DNA from 3 places in the Shewanella sp. 30m-14 genome. Region 3 is predicted to be linked to each of the others. Evidence: predicted binding sites of a transcription regulator. Region 3 holds the regulator's gene; each other region holds the start of a gene.
The links. Region 3 encodes NrdR, which represses ribonucleotide reductase genes. Its sites were predicted from a motif close to AAACACNANATNTNGTGTTT; they were not measured.
Positions count from the first base shown of each region.

Region 1: the regulator NrdR is predicted to act here: its motif matches at 1,756-1,775, upstream of nrdA (class 1a ribonucleoside-diphosphate reductase subunit alpha).
Region 2: the regulator NrdR is predicted to act here: its motif matches at 2,648-2,667, upstream of nrdD (anaerobic ribonucleoside-triphosphate reductase).

Region 1 covers NZ_JBRILW010000035.1:21,378-25,517, reverse strand. Annotated here, with positions in the region: gene nrdA (class 1a ribonucleoside-diphosphate reductase subunit alpha) at 1-1,606, opposite strand, end outside; gene ACVBIU_RS19040 (HAD family hydrolase) at 2,065-2,742, opposite strand; gene ubiG (bifunctional 2-polyprenyl-6-hydroxyphenol methylase/3-demethylubiquinol 3-O-methyltransferase UbiG) at 2,735-3,445, opposite strand; gene gyrA (DNA gyrase subunit A) at 3,737-4,140, shown strand, end outside.
Region 2 covers NZ_JBRILW010000019.1:12,649-16,788, reverse strand. Annotated here, with positions in the region: gene ACVBIU_RS14235 (NADP-dependent oxidoreductase) at 1-886, opposite strand, end outside; gene ACVBIU_RS14230 (MarR family winged helix-turn-helix transcriptional regulator) at 1,068-1,520, shown strand; gene ACVBIU_RS14225 (hypothetical protein) at 1,602-2,288, shown strand; gene nrdD (anaerobic ribonucleoside-triphosphate reductase) at 2,700-4,140, shown strand, end outside.
Region 3 covers NZ_JBRILW010000011.1:103,339-107,478, reverse strand. Annotated here, with positions in the region: gene ACVBIU_RS10255 (riboflavin synthase) at 67-732, opposite strand; gene ribD (bifunctional diaminohydroxyphosphoribosylaminopyrimidine deaminase/5-amino-6-(5-phosphoribosylamino)uracil reductase RibD) at 736-1,857, opposite strand; gene nrdR (transcriptional regulator NrdR) at 1,926-2,375, opposite strand; gene glyA (serine hydroxymethyltransferase) at 2,524-3,780, opposite strand; gene ettA (energy-dependent translational throttle protein EttA) at 4,060-4,140, shown strand, end outside.

The sequences.
Region 1 (4,140 bases), on a different contig from region 3:
CAGAACCGTCTGAGTAACGTACGCCTTCTTTTGCTAGGTAATTAGCGAAGTTAATTACGCCAATACCCAGTGTGCGGCGGTTCATCGATGCTTTTTCAGCAGAGATGATTGGGTAGTCTTGATAATCAAGTAAGTTATCGAGTGCACGCACGGCAAGATCAGCTAGTGGCTCAAGCTCTTCTAACTTCTTAATAGCACCTAAGTTCAATGCTGATAGTGTACAAAGTGCAATCTCACCGTCTGGATCGTTAATGTTATTTAACGGTTTAGTTGGCAAGGCAATTTCAAGACACAAGTTAGACTGACGTACAGGCGCAACCTTAGAGTCAAATGGACTATGAGTATTGCAGTGGTCAACGTTTTGAATGTAGATCCGGCCAGTCGAAGCGCGCTCTTGCATCATTAATGAGAACAGCTCTACAGCTTTTATCTGTTTTTTACGAATGCTGCTATCAGCTTCATATTTAAGGTACAGACGTTCGAACTCTTCTTGATCTTCAAAGAATGCATCGTACATTCCAGGCACATCTGATGGGCTAAATAAGCTGATCATGCCGCCCTGAATTAGGCGCTGATACATCACCTTGTTGATTTGAACGCCGTAGTCTAAGTGACGAATACGGTTATCATCAACACCACGGTTATTCTTTAATACCAATAGTGATTCAACTTCAAGATGCCACATTGGATAGAATAGGGTCGCTGCACCACCACGTACGCCGCCTTGAGAACAAGACTTAACCGCTGTTTGGAAGTACTTATAAAATGGTAAGCAACCTGTGTGGAAAGCTTCACCACCGCGAATAGGGCTACCTAGTGCGCGAATACGGCCTGCATTGACACCAATACCAGCACGTTGAGATACATACTTAACAATTGACGATGAGGTCGCGTTAATTGAATCTAGGCTATCGCCACATTCAATTAGAACGCATGAACTGAACTGACGAGTTGGCGTACGTACACCTGCCATGATAGGTGTAGGTAGCGAAATTTTAAATAATGAAGTTGCATCATAAAAGTCTTTAACGTACTTAAGGCGCGTCTCTTTGGGATACTTTGCGAATAGGCAAGCTGCAACCAAGATATACAGGAACTGAGCACTTTCATAAATTTCGTGGCTAACACGGTTTTGTACAAGATACTTACCCTCAAGCTGCTTTACAGCGGCATAAGAGAAGTTCATGTCTCGCCAGTGATCGATATAGGTATCAAGAATTTCAATCTCTTCTTGAGAGTAATCTTCAAGAATGTGAGCATCGTACTTACCGAGCTCAACTAAATTGACCACGTGGTCATAAAGCTTAGGAGGTTCAAACTGGCCAAAGGCTTTCTTACGTAAATGGAACACAGCAAGACGTGCAGAAAGGAACTGATAATCAGGTGCTTCTGGTGAAATTAAGTCAGCTGCTGCTTTAATGATAGTCTCATGGATGGCTTCAGTTGCAATGCCGTCGAAAAATTGCAGGTGAGAACGGAGTTCTACTTCTGATACAGAGACATTATTAAGTCCCTTTGCCGCCCATTCAATAACGCGATGGATTTTGTCGAGATCGATAGTCTCACGTTCGCCACTACGCTTTGTGACTGTCATATTGCTATTCATTAAAGATAGACCTTGATTTTTATATTTATGAAAGTGACCAGTTCAGGTTCACCCTACGTTTCCCTGTAAACAAACAGTTTTTAACCGTAAAAACGGAGAGTTCCTTTTTGTTGACACAAACGACTAAATAGTGCCTGTTATTGTCACTCACACACAATATATGGTGTTTTGAGATTCAATAGCTACAAGATAGTGAGGTTATGGTATTTTTGCAAGTGGGAATTTATTGGACAAGTTGTGGATATCTTGGGGGTAATTGAACCTGTTAGTAATGGCTAACCCTTAAAGCTTGTTTTGATTTGATTTCCTCGGTGAAGAGTAATATTTGAGCAAATAAAAATGATCGATAAGATCGCTGCTAACTTGTGCGATCCTAACCGATCATTTGAGTACTTTTTTATGACGCTTAATAACTTAATTAACAAAGATTTTAAAGCAGCATATAAAGGGTGAATACGCTAGCGCTTATAGCAAAAAAAATCGGCTAAGCTGTCACCGTTTTCAAAACTTAAGTCAGCAGGCCAAAGACTCGGTTCGTCATCTGGTCCGATATACCCCCAGGCCGCTAAACCTGAGATCATATTCGCCGCCTTAGCAGCGATAAGATCACGTTCAGCATCGCCTAAATAAAGAATATGCTCAGGTAAAACCCTAAGCTGCTGTGCTGCTAACAGCATAGGAGCTGTATGGGGCTTTGAATGTTGAGTGGTATCGCCGCTGACCACAGCAGGCATTTTTGCTGTTAAACCGAGTTTATCTAGTAGAGGCCTTGCAAAGCGCGCTGGCTTGTTGGTGACGACCCCAAAGGGGATTGAAAGCTGGCTAAGCGTGTCCAGTAACCTATCTAACCCCTTAAATAAATCGCAATTATCTCCGTTGATCAGCTCATAATTGTCGAAAAGAGATTGCTGTAATGAAGGAATGCTAGCGTCATCAATGGCGGGGATGGCAGCTTTAATCATTGCGATACTGCCATGTGAGGCGCTCGCTCTAATGGCTTCAAATGGCACACGACTGTGACCATTCGCGGCTAAAGCCATATTAAGTGCCTCAATCATTTCTGGTGCCGTATCAGCGAGTGTGCCATCTAAATCAAATAGCACACCTTTAATAGTAAGTGCCTGTGCTTTAGTCATTTTTAACCGTAGCTATCATGTAGTTAACTTCAAGGCTCTTGGTGTATCTGAAGATGTCAGTAATAGGGTTATAGGTAATACCCACAGCATCTGTACAAAATAGCTCGGCGTTATCAGCCAAACCAATTAACTCTGATGGTTTGATAAATTTATTATGATCATGTGTGCCAACAGGCAACATCTTTAATAGGTATTCAGCACCTAGAATGGTTTCAACATAGGCACGGATGTTGCGGTTAATGGTTGAGAAAAACACAAAACCACCTGGTTTAACCATATCGGCGCAAGCTTGAATAACAGAGCTAGGGTCAGGAACATGCTCAAGCATTTCCATGCAAGTGACGACATCATAATGACCACGGTGTTGGTCTCTGTGTGCTTCAGCGGTATTTTTTACATAGTTAATCTCGACGCCTGTTTCTAGTGCGTGAAGTCTGGCGACATCAAGTGGTTCATCACCCATGTCTAGGCCAGTTACGTTAGCGCCAATTTTTGCCATGCTTTCAGACAAAATTCCGCCGCCACAGCCGACATCGAGAATTTGTTTACCAAAAATACCGCCTGCTGTTTGGTCAATATAGTTAAGGCGAAGTGGATTTAAGTTATGCAGTGGCTTAAATTCGCCGTTAGGGTCCCACCAAGTGGCGGCCATTTTCTCAAACTTCGCGATCTCTTGTGGATCAACATTATTATGTGTTTGCACTTAAATTACCTCAGAGCGAAAAATCTGTCTTTGGGCCACATTATAATGAATAGCACCAAGAAACAAAGCAGTTATGGAGCTGTTTGTTACTTATTGAACAAACTGAACAATTAATGCGCCTATGTCTTGATTTTAATCAAGTGAATTAGCTTTTTTGGCTTATTTAAAATGAATCGATATTTGGGTCTAGCGCCATAAAATAACTGTGTTAGAATGCCAAATCACGTTTTCAAGCATAGCTATTCTAGGAAATAGGAATAGCACGCTAAATTTCAGGGGATCGAGCAGTTTATGACTGATCTGGCTTCATCTATAACACCAATTAATATTGAAGACGAATTAAAAAATTCATACTTAGATTACGCTATGAGCGTAATTGTTGGCCGTGCACTGCCTGACGTTCGTGACGGTTTAAAACCGGTACATCGCCGCGTATTATTCGCCATGAGCGAATTGAAAAACGACTGGAATAAGCCTTATAAAAAGTCTGCCCGTGTCGTAGGTGATGTAATCGGTAAATATCACCCACATGGTGATACAGCGGTATATGACACAATCGTTCGTTTGGCCCAGCCTTTCTCTATGCGCTATCCACTTATTGACGGTCAAGGTAACTTCGGTTCAGTTGACGGCGATGCGGCGGCAGCAATGCGTTATACCGAAATCCGTATGGACAAGGTGGCACATCAGCTTTT
Region 2 (4,140 bases), on a different contig from region 3:
CTTCTGCTAGCCATTTACCCATTTGCGCAGCGAAGTCGCCGTAGTGCTCCCAGTGCTCAAATACGATAAAACCTTCAATCTTTAGCTTCTTTATGATGATTTGCGCTAGGTTACTAGGTCCTGGTGTCGGCACTGTATCATTGTATTGGGCAATCATACCGCATACCGCAATTCGGCCATGATCTTTCATATGGTTAAGTGCTGCAAAGAGGTGCTCACCGCCCACATTTTCAAAATAGACGTCAATTCCTTCAGGTGCAGCCAGACCAAGAGCGGCATCTAAATCACCACAGGTTTTATAGTTAATGACAGCGTCAACACCTAAGCTTTTAAGGTACTGGGCTTTTTCATCTGAACCGACAGAGGCAACAACACGTGCGCCCATCAGTTTACCTATTTGCACCGCTACGCTGCCTACCGCGCCAGATGCAGCTGATACGAAGAGTGTTTCACCCTGTTTTAGCGCTGCAATACGATTAAGGCCCGTCCAAGCTGTCATACCAGGCATGCCTAAGACACCAAGAAAATGCGACTCACAAATAGGTGTATCAGGCAGGCGAGTTATCTCTGTGCCGTCGGTGATAAAATGGCTGCGCCAGCCAAACATGCTGTTAACTTTGCTGCCAACAGGAAAGTCAGGGTGTTGTGATTCAATGACCTCACCAATCGCTCCCCCTTCTAATGCTTTACCTAGCTCAAAAGGTGCAATATAGCTCTTTCTGTCAATCATGCGACCACGCATATAGGGGTCGACAGACATCCAAAGATTTTTCACCAGAAATTCACCAGGCTTAATAGCAGCTAGAGTGAGTTCTGCTTGGTTAAAGTTGTCAGTTGTTGGCATGCCTTCAGGGCGAGACTTAAGTTGAATGATTTGAGATTTCATATCTTTCCTTTATTTTTATTTGCGCGCAAAGTAATTGAATGCATCATAGTAAAGCTTTATACATTTTGCAAATGCTTTGCGCGCAAAATAATTGCTCGCAAATAAAAGTGGTGTAAGCTAGTTTTGACACCTGATGTGAGTTAAAATTAGTAAAATTTTGACTTGCCTAAGTGTAGTAGCAGTGACCAACAACGACTCAAACGACACGTCTAACAATTGTCTTTCTGATAACGTCTGCTTTGCGCTCTATACGGCTAACAACGCCTTAATGAGAGCTTACCGTCCGTTATTGGAGCAATATGAGCTGACATACCCACAATATTTAGTCATGCAGTCATTATGGCTACAAGACAGAGTAAGCTTGACGCTGGTATCACAATCGACCCGGCTCGATATGGGGACGTTGACCCCTATCGTTAAGCGACTTGAGACTAAAGGTTTTCTAAAGCGACTGGCTGATGAAACCGATGAGCGTAAAAAGGTGATAGCGTTAACCGATGCCGGTCATAGCCTTAAGCTTGAAGCCTTGGCACTCAAACAAACCTTGTTAGCAAAGGTTGATATGAACCCGGAGCAAGTTGAACAACTTAGAACGTTATGTTTGTCCTTAACCCAAGCGTTGACGCAAAAATGACCAGTTGATTTTCTAGTTAACAAGTCGGCACGTTAAATGCTTTAGAGATCCCTATACTCTCTTTACGCCGGCTTTTTGACGATGAATCCACTCAGCAGTATCAGCAATGCAATTAATAGTAATGCTCAGGTATCAGACACTTATGGCGTTAATAGTGGCCAGTCAAATGTTGGCGGTGCAGGGGCTGTCGCTGCACTAGGAGCGACAGCGCCTCAAGCTGAAACGACGGAGCTGACAAAAAATGATAATACGCTGGTATTATCTGGCCGTGCAGAAAGAGCACAGAAAATCGAGGCGATGGCTAACGATTTCTTCAAAGGAGGCCAATTTACTTCGGCACAATTACCGTCCCTTATTCAACGTCTTTATCAAGATGGCATTCTCAGCGAAGGCCAGCTCAACCGATTATCTAATAGCGGTTTCGACATCCCGCCAGCAGAAGTGCAGCCTTTATCTGACTTTATTGATGAACAGCGCAGTACGTTAACCAATAGCGAACAAGACCGAGAGCTTGCCGAGCTGCTAGACAACGCGAAGTGGGTCATGGGGGCAATGGATGTATCGCAATCTCCTTTAGTTGCACAAAAGGCTAACCGGGTTTCGAGCCAAATTACTGACTTGTTACAATCTGAAAGGCCATTGACGGAAGTGCAACAGAACCAGTATCAAGGGTTGAAATCGTTGATGCAGCTCGCTGCAATGACTGGCGAACATCAGCAAGAAAATGGTCAGCTCAATAGCTACCTTGCATTAGCCAAAAGGCATTAGTATTTGTCTATGTGTGATTTTACTTTTGTAGTTGAGAATACATTTTGAGCTGGATTCTTTCTGCAAGAGAAGGATCAATTGCTACTTGTCGCTCGCCCTTTTTTAAAGCTTCCAATAAGTTGCGGCACACGTAATGAATAAAGAATTTTACCTGCCTATTTTTATCCACAATTTATACCTAAATTATACTGTCACTAGCCCGCTTCCATGAGTTCGTCAAGGCCATAATTTGAGATCAGTGGCTTTGTAGACAGAACTGTTTTCTTATTGTCTTCCTCTTTTAAAATGATGATCTGGATCAAAGTACTTATCGTTATTTTATAGCTTAATGCGCCACATATTGTGATTTATTGAAAAAGTAGCACTATATATAGTGTTGCTTTGATGAGCGAGCTGAAGAGGATTTATACAATGCCAGTGGTTATTAAACGGGATGGTTACCGTACGCCTTTTGACGAAACAAGGATTAAAGACGCCGTGATAGCAGCTGCTAACTCGGCAGGTATTGAGTGCGCTGAATATGCACAACAGATTGCGGAAAATGTGAGAGAAAGTGTTTCGCAGTTAGCAGAAGTTAATATCCATGATCTGCAAGACACCGTTGAAAACTTGCTCATGGAAGGGCCGTATAAATCTTTGGCGCGCGTTTACATCGAATACCGTCACGATAGAGATATCAATCGTGAAGTTAGCAGCCGCTTGAATAAAGAGATCCGTGGTTTAGTTGAGCAAAGCAATGCGGCTTTGTTGAATGAGAACGCTAATAAAGACTCTAAAGTGATCCCAACTCAGCGCGATCTGCTTGCGGGTATCGTGGCTAAGCACTATGCAAAATGCCACATTTTGCCTAAAGATGTCGTTGCCGCACATGAGTCTGGTGAGATCCACTACCACGATTTAGATTACGCGCCATTCTTCCCGATGTTTAACTGTATGCTTATTGATCTTAGCGGCATGTTAACTCAGGGCTTTAAGATGGGTAATGCTGAAATTGAAACCCCGAAGTCAATTTCTACCGCGACTGCAGTGACCGCACAAATTATTGCGCAAGTGGCAAGCCACATCTATGGCGGTACAACGATTAACCGTATCGATGAAGTATTGGCACCCTTTGTGGCGAAGAGTTACGACAAGCACTACCAGGTAGCGCTTAATTGGGGCATTACCGACGCAAAAGCGTTTGCCACTGCGCAAACTGAAAAAGAGTGTCACGATGCATTTCAGTCATTAGAGTATGAAGTTAACACGCTACATACTGCAAATGGTCAAACCCCATTTGTGACTTTTGGTTTCGGTTTAGGTACCTCTTGGGAATCACGCTTAATTCAGCAGTCTATGATGACAGTGCGTATTGCAGGTTTAGGTAAAAATCGTAAAACAGCGGTATTCCCAAAACTTGTTTTTGCTATTCGCGATGGCATTAACCATAAAACCGGCGATTGTAACTACGACATTAAGCAGTTGGCACTTAAGTGCGCTACCACGCGTATGTACCCAGATATTCTTAACTATGAACAAGTTGAGAAGGTGACAGGGTCATTTAAGACGCCGATGGGTTGCCGTAGTTTCTTAGGAACCTTTGAGCAAGATGGTGAGCTTGTGCATGAAGGCCGCAACAATTTAGGTGTTGTGAGTTTGAATTTGCCACGTATTGCGCTTGAAGCAAAAGGTGATGAAGCAGAGTTCTACCGTATTTTAGATGCGCGTTTAGCCATGTCTCGTAAGGCCTTGGACACTCGTATCTCTCGCCTTGAAGGTGTTAAAGCGCGCGTTGCCCCTATCCTATATATGGAAGGTGCGTGTGGTGTGCGTCTAAAAGCTGATGATGATGTTTCTGAGATCTTCAAAAATG
Region 3 (4,140 bases):
TATTCTTGATTGTATATAGACTTAATTAAGACAAATTTAATCGTCAAATCCGCCTTAAGCCAGTCTTTATCGTAAAAAACCTGAGCGAGCTAACAATTCCATAGTCACTTCTGACTTGGGGCTGCTCTCTTGCTCTTGGGTGCCGTAACTCATTAGCCTTTCTAAATGACGGGCTATCAAGTCCACTTCAATATTAACGTTGTCGCCGGCCTTCAAATCCACTAAGGTCGTTTCACCTGCAGTGTGCGGCACTATGGTCAGCCTAAATCTATGCCCTTGCACTTCATTAACGGTTAAGCTCACACCATCGATTGTAATTGAACCTTTATGGGCGATATAGCGGCCCAGTTCTACAGGTGGTGTTAGCCAAAACTCAATCGCTTGGCCCCGAAACTGTCTGTCGTCCACATGGGCAATACCATCAACATGACCACTGACCATATGCCCACCTAAACGGGTTGTGGGGGTAACGGCTTTTTCAAGGTTAACGGCTTTTCCAACCTGATAATGAGAGAACCCCGTCAAATTGACTGTTTCGGCTGAAATATCTGCCACATAACCGTCGCTCATTAACTCAACAACGGTTAAACACACACCATTGGTGGCAATACTGTCGCCAAGTTTAACATCTGACAAATCCAGTTTTCCGCTGGCGACGGTTAAACGAATATCATCACCACGGCGCTGCACTTTTCTTAAGTGACCAACTGACTCAATAATCCCAGTAAACATAAACTAATTACTCACTCTTAACGTTAAGCGGGTGTCTTTACCCACTTTGCGCTCATCGATTAGGTTGAGGCGCGGTATGTCCATCATGGCTTGAAAATCATCTAGCGCGAGCAAATTACGCCCATGAGAGCCTAAGATTTTCATCGCTTGATACAGCACGATTTCATCTGCAAGCTCTTGGTTAACAAAGGCCCCTGCGAGTGTTGCCCCAGCTTCAACGAGTACTGAGTTACAACTCTCCCCCAATAAACCCAACAAGGCTTGCAGGTCAATACGAGAATCAACCGCGGGCAAAATTTGATGAGTCACATGAGCTGGCCAAGCTGCTTTCACATTCTCGGGGTACGCGATTGTCGACACCAACAAAGTAGGGCTTGTTGTGTTAAATAAGTTTAGCTCAGCGCCAAGGCGTGCTTGACTGTCTAATACTACCCGCAGTGGTTGATGAATTTCTGCTGGTGCTAACTGGTGTGCAAGCGAGCCTAATTCGCTATGACGCACATTGAGGCTCGGATCATCAGCAAGTATCGTCTCAACACCTGTGACCAATGCACAATGGCGCGCACGAAGCCGCTGAACGTCGCTGCGCGCTTCAGGTCCCGTTATCCATTTTGACACACCATTAGACAGCGCAGTCTTACCATCGATACTCGCAGCAAGCTTAACCGTGACCCACGGCAAGCCTTTCTCCATTCGCTTTAAAAAGCCTAGGTTAACTTGCTTCGCTTCTTCGGTCATCAAGCCCACATCGACTTGAATGCCAGCCTCTCGCAGCATGGCAATGCCACGACCAGACACTTGTGGATTGGGGTCGGTAACGGCAATGACAACACGGCTTACACCGTGCTCGATTAATGCTTTAGCACAAGGAGGCGTACGGCCATAGTGGCTGCAAGGTTCTAGCGTGACATAGGCGGTAGCCCCTTTGGCATCGATTCCAGCCATATTTAAGGCGTAAACTTCGGCGTGAGGACCGCCAGCACGAATATGGTAGCCTTCGCCAACAATTTCGCCATCTTTGACGATAACGCTGCCAACACAAGGATTTGGACGAGTGGTGTAAATGCCCTTTTGTGCCAATTCAATGGCCAGGCTCATCATTTGACTGTCTTCGATAGACCACATAATGGCGGCAATTCCGATTGTTCGATTGTTTGAGGACTAAGCGGTTGGCTTAGCCCATGTAGCATAGGTTATTTTTGCAGTTTAGCGATTGCATCACCAAACTCTGAAACATCTTCAAAGGCACGATAGACAGAAGCAAAACGAATATAGGCAACTTTATCTAAGTTGACTAAGTGGTCCATCATCAGATTACCTATCATTTCTGATTTAACTTCACGCTCACCGGTCGCGCGTAAAGTCGATTTAATCTTAGTTAATGCCTGTTCAATTTGATCCATAGACACAGGTCTTTTCTCTACGGCTCTTAACATGCCACCACGTAATTTTTCTTCATCAAACGGCTGGCGACTGCCATCTTGTTTCACTACGCGAGGCATCACAAGCTCGGCACCTTCAAAGGTAGTAAAACGTTCATGGCATTGAACACACTCTCTACGTCGACGAACCTGATGGCCGTCAGCGACTAATCGCGAATCAATCACTTTTGTGTCAGTTGCGCTGCAAAATGGACAATGCATTTAGCCTCCGGTTAGAAATTAGGTAGTTTCACTCACTGAATTTAGCAAAACCTCAGAAAGTAGGCTCGAATCAAAAGTATGCTCGAATAATAACAAAAATGGCCGCATAAATGCGGCCATAGGAGTCTACCTGATTAAACGCTTAAGGTTAACCGTAAACAGGGAACTTAGCGCACAATTCCAGAACCTGACTCTTAACGCGTTCGCTAACGGCAAGATCTGAAATGTCATCTAAGATGTCACACATCCAGTTAGTTAACAGCACTGATTCTTCTTCACCAAATCCACGACGGGTAATTGCAGGTGAACCGATACGCAGACCAGAGGTCACAAATGGTGAGCGAGGGTCGTTTGGTACAGAGTTCTTGTTAACGGTAATGTTAGCATTGCCAAGAGCGGCATCAGCATCTTTACCTGTGATGTCCTTGCTGATTAAATCAAGCAAGAATAGGTGGTTTTCAGTACCACCAGATACCACATCATAGCCACGTTCAATGAACGTACGCGCCATCGCTTTAGCGTTAACAACCACTTGCTCTTGGTAAGTCGTGAACTCAGGGTCTAGTGCTTCTTTAAATGCAACGGCTTTAGCAGCAATAACGTGCATTAAAGGACCACCCTGGCCGCCTGGGAATACCGCAGAGTTTAGCTTTTTGTAGATATCTTCATCGTTAATCGCAGATAAGATCAAGCCGCCACGTGGGCCAGCCAGTGTCTTATGCGTTGTTGTTGTCACAACGTGAGCGTGTGGCATAGGGCTCGGGTAGATCCCCGCGGCAACTAAACCTGCAACATGCGCCATATCAACAAACAGGTATGCACCTACTTTATCAGCGATTTCACGGAATTTACCCCAATCAACAATGCCCGAATATGCGCTGAAACCCGCAATAATCATCTTAGGCTTGTGCTCAAAAGCAAGACGCTCAACTTCAGCGTAATCAATCTTACCTGTTGATTCATCGATACCGTACTGAACAGCATTGTATAGCTTGCCAGAGAAGCTCACATGAGAACCGTGAGTTAAGTGACCACCGTGGGCTAGACTCATGCCTAAAACGGTATCGCCACCTTGTAGCAATGCCATAAACACAGCTGCGTTTGCTTGTGAGCCAGAGTGTGGCTGAACGTTAGCGTATGTAGCGCCAAATAGCTCTTTAGCGCGCGAGATAGCTAATTCTTCAACGATATCTACATGCTCACAACCACCGTAGTAACGCTTACCTGGGTAACCTTCAGCGTACTTGTTAGTTAGCTGTGTACCTTGAGCTTCGATAACACGAGGACTAGTGTAGTTTTCTGAAGCAATGAGTTCGATGTGCTCTTCTTGACGACGCGTTTCATCTTCAATTGCTGCAAATAGTTGTGGATCGTAATCCGCGATATTCATATCTTTTTTCAGCATTACTCACTCCAGCTGTAAAATTCTTCTAGTAGGGTTGCGCGGTATGATACAGCGCATTCGATCACAATCCCAGTATTTACAACATGAAATTACTTGCATTTCTAGATGAGAGAGTTTCGTAAAAAGCACTAATCGGTATAAATAACCACCAATACCTAGCTAACAGATTTATGCGTTAACTGTGAATGAAACTGCTCGAATTCAGATTTAAGTTCTGTATCGAATCAAGTAGAATTGCCGCCAATCAACGTAGAAAAAATACAATCAAAGAGAAATAACATGGCTCAATTTGTATATAGCATGCTTAGAGTGGGCAAGATTGTCCCGCCTAAAAAACAGATCTTAAAAGATATTTCATTA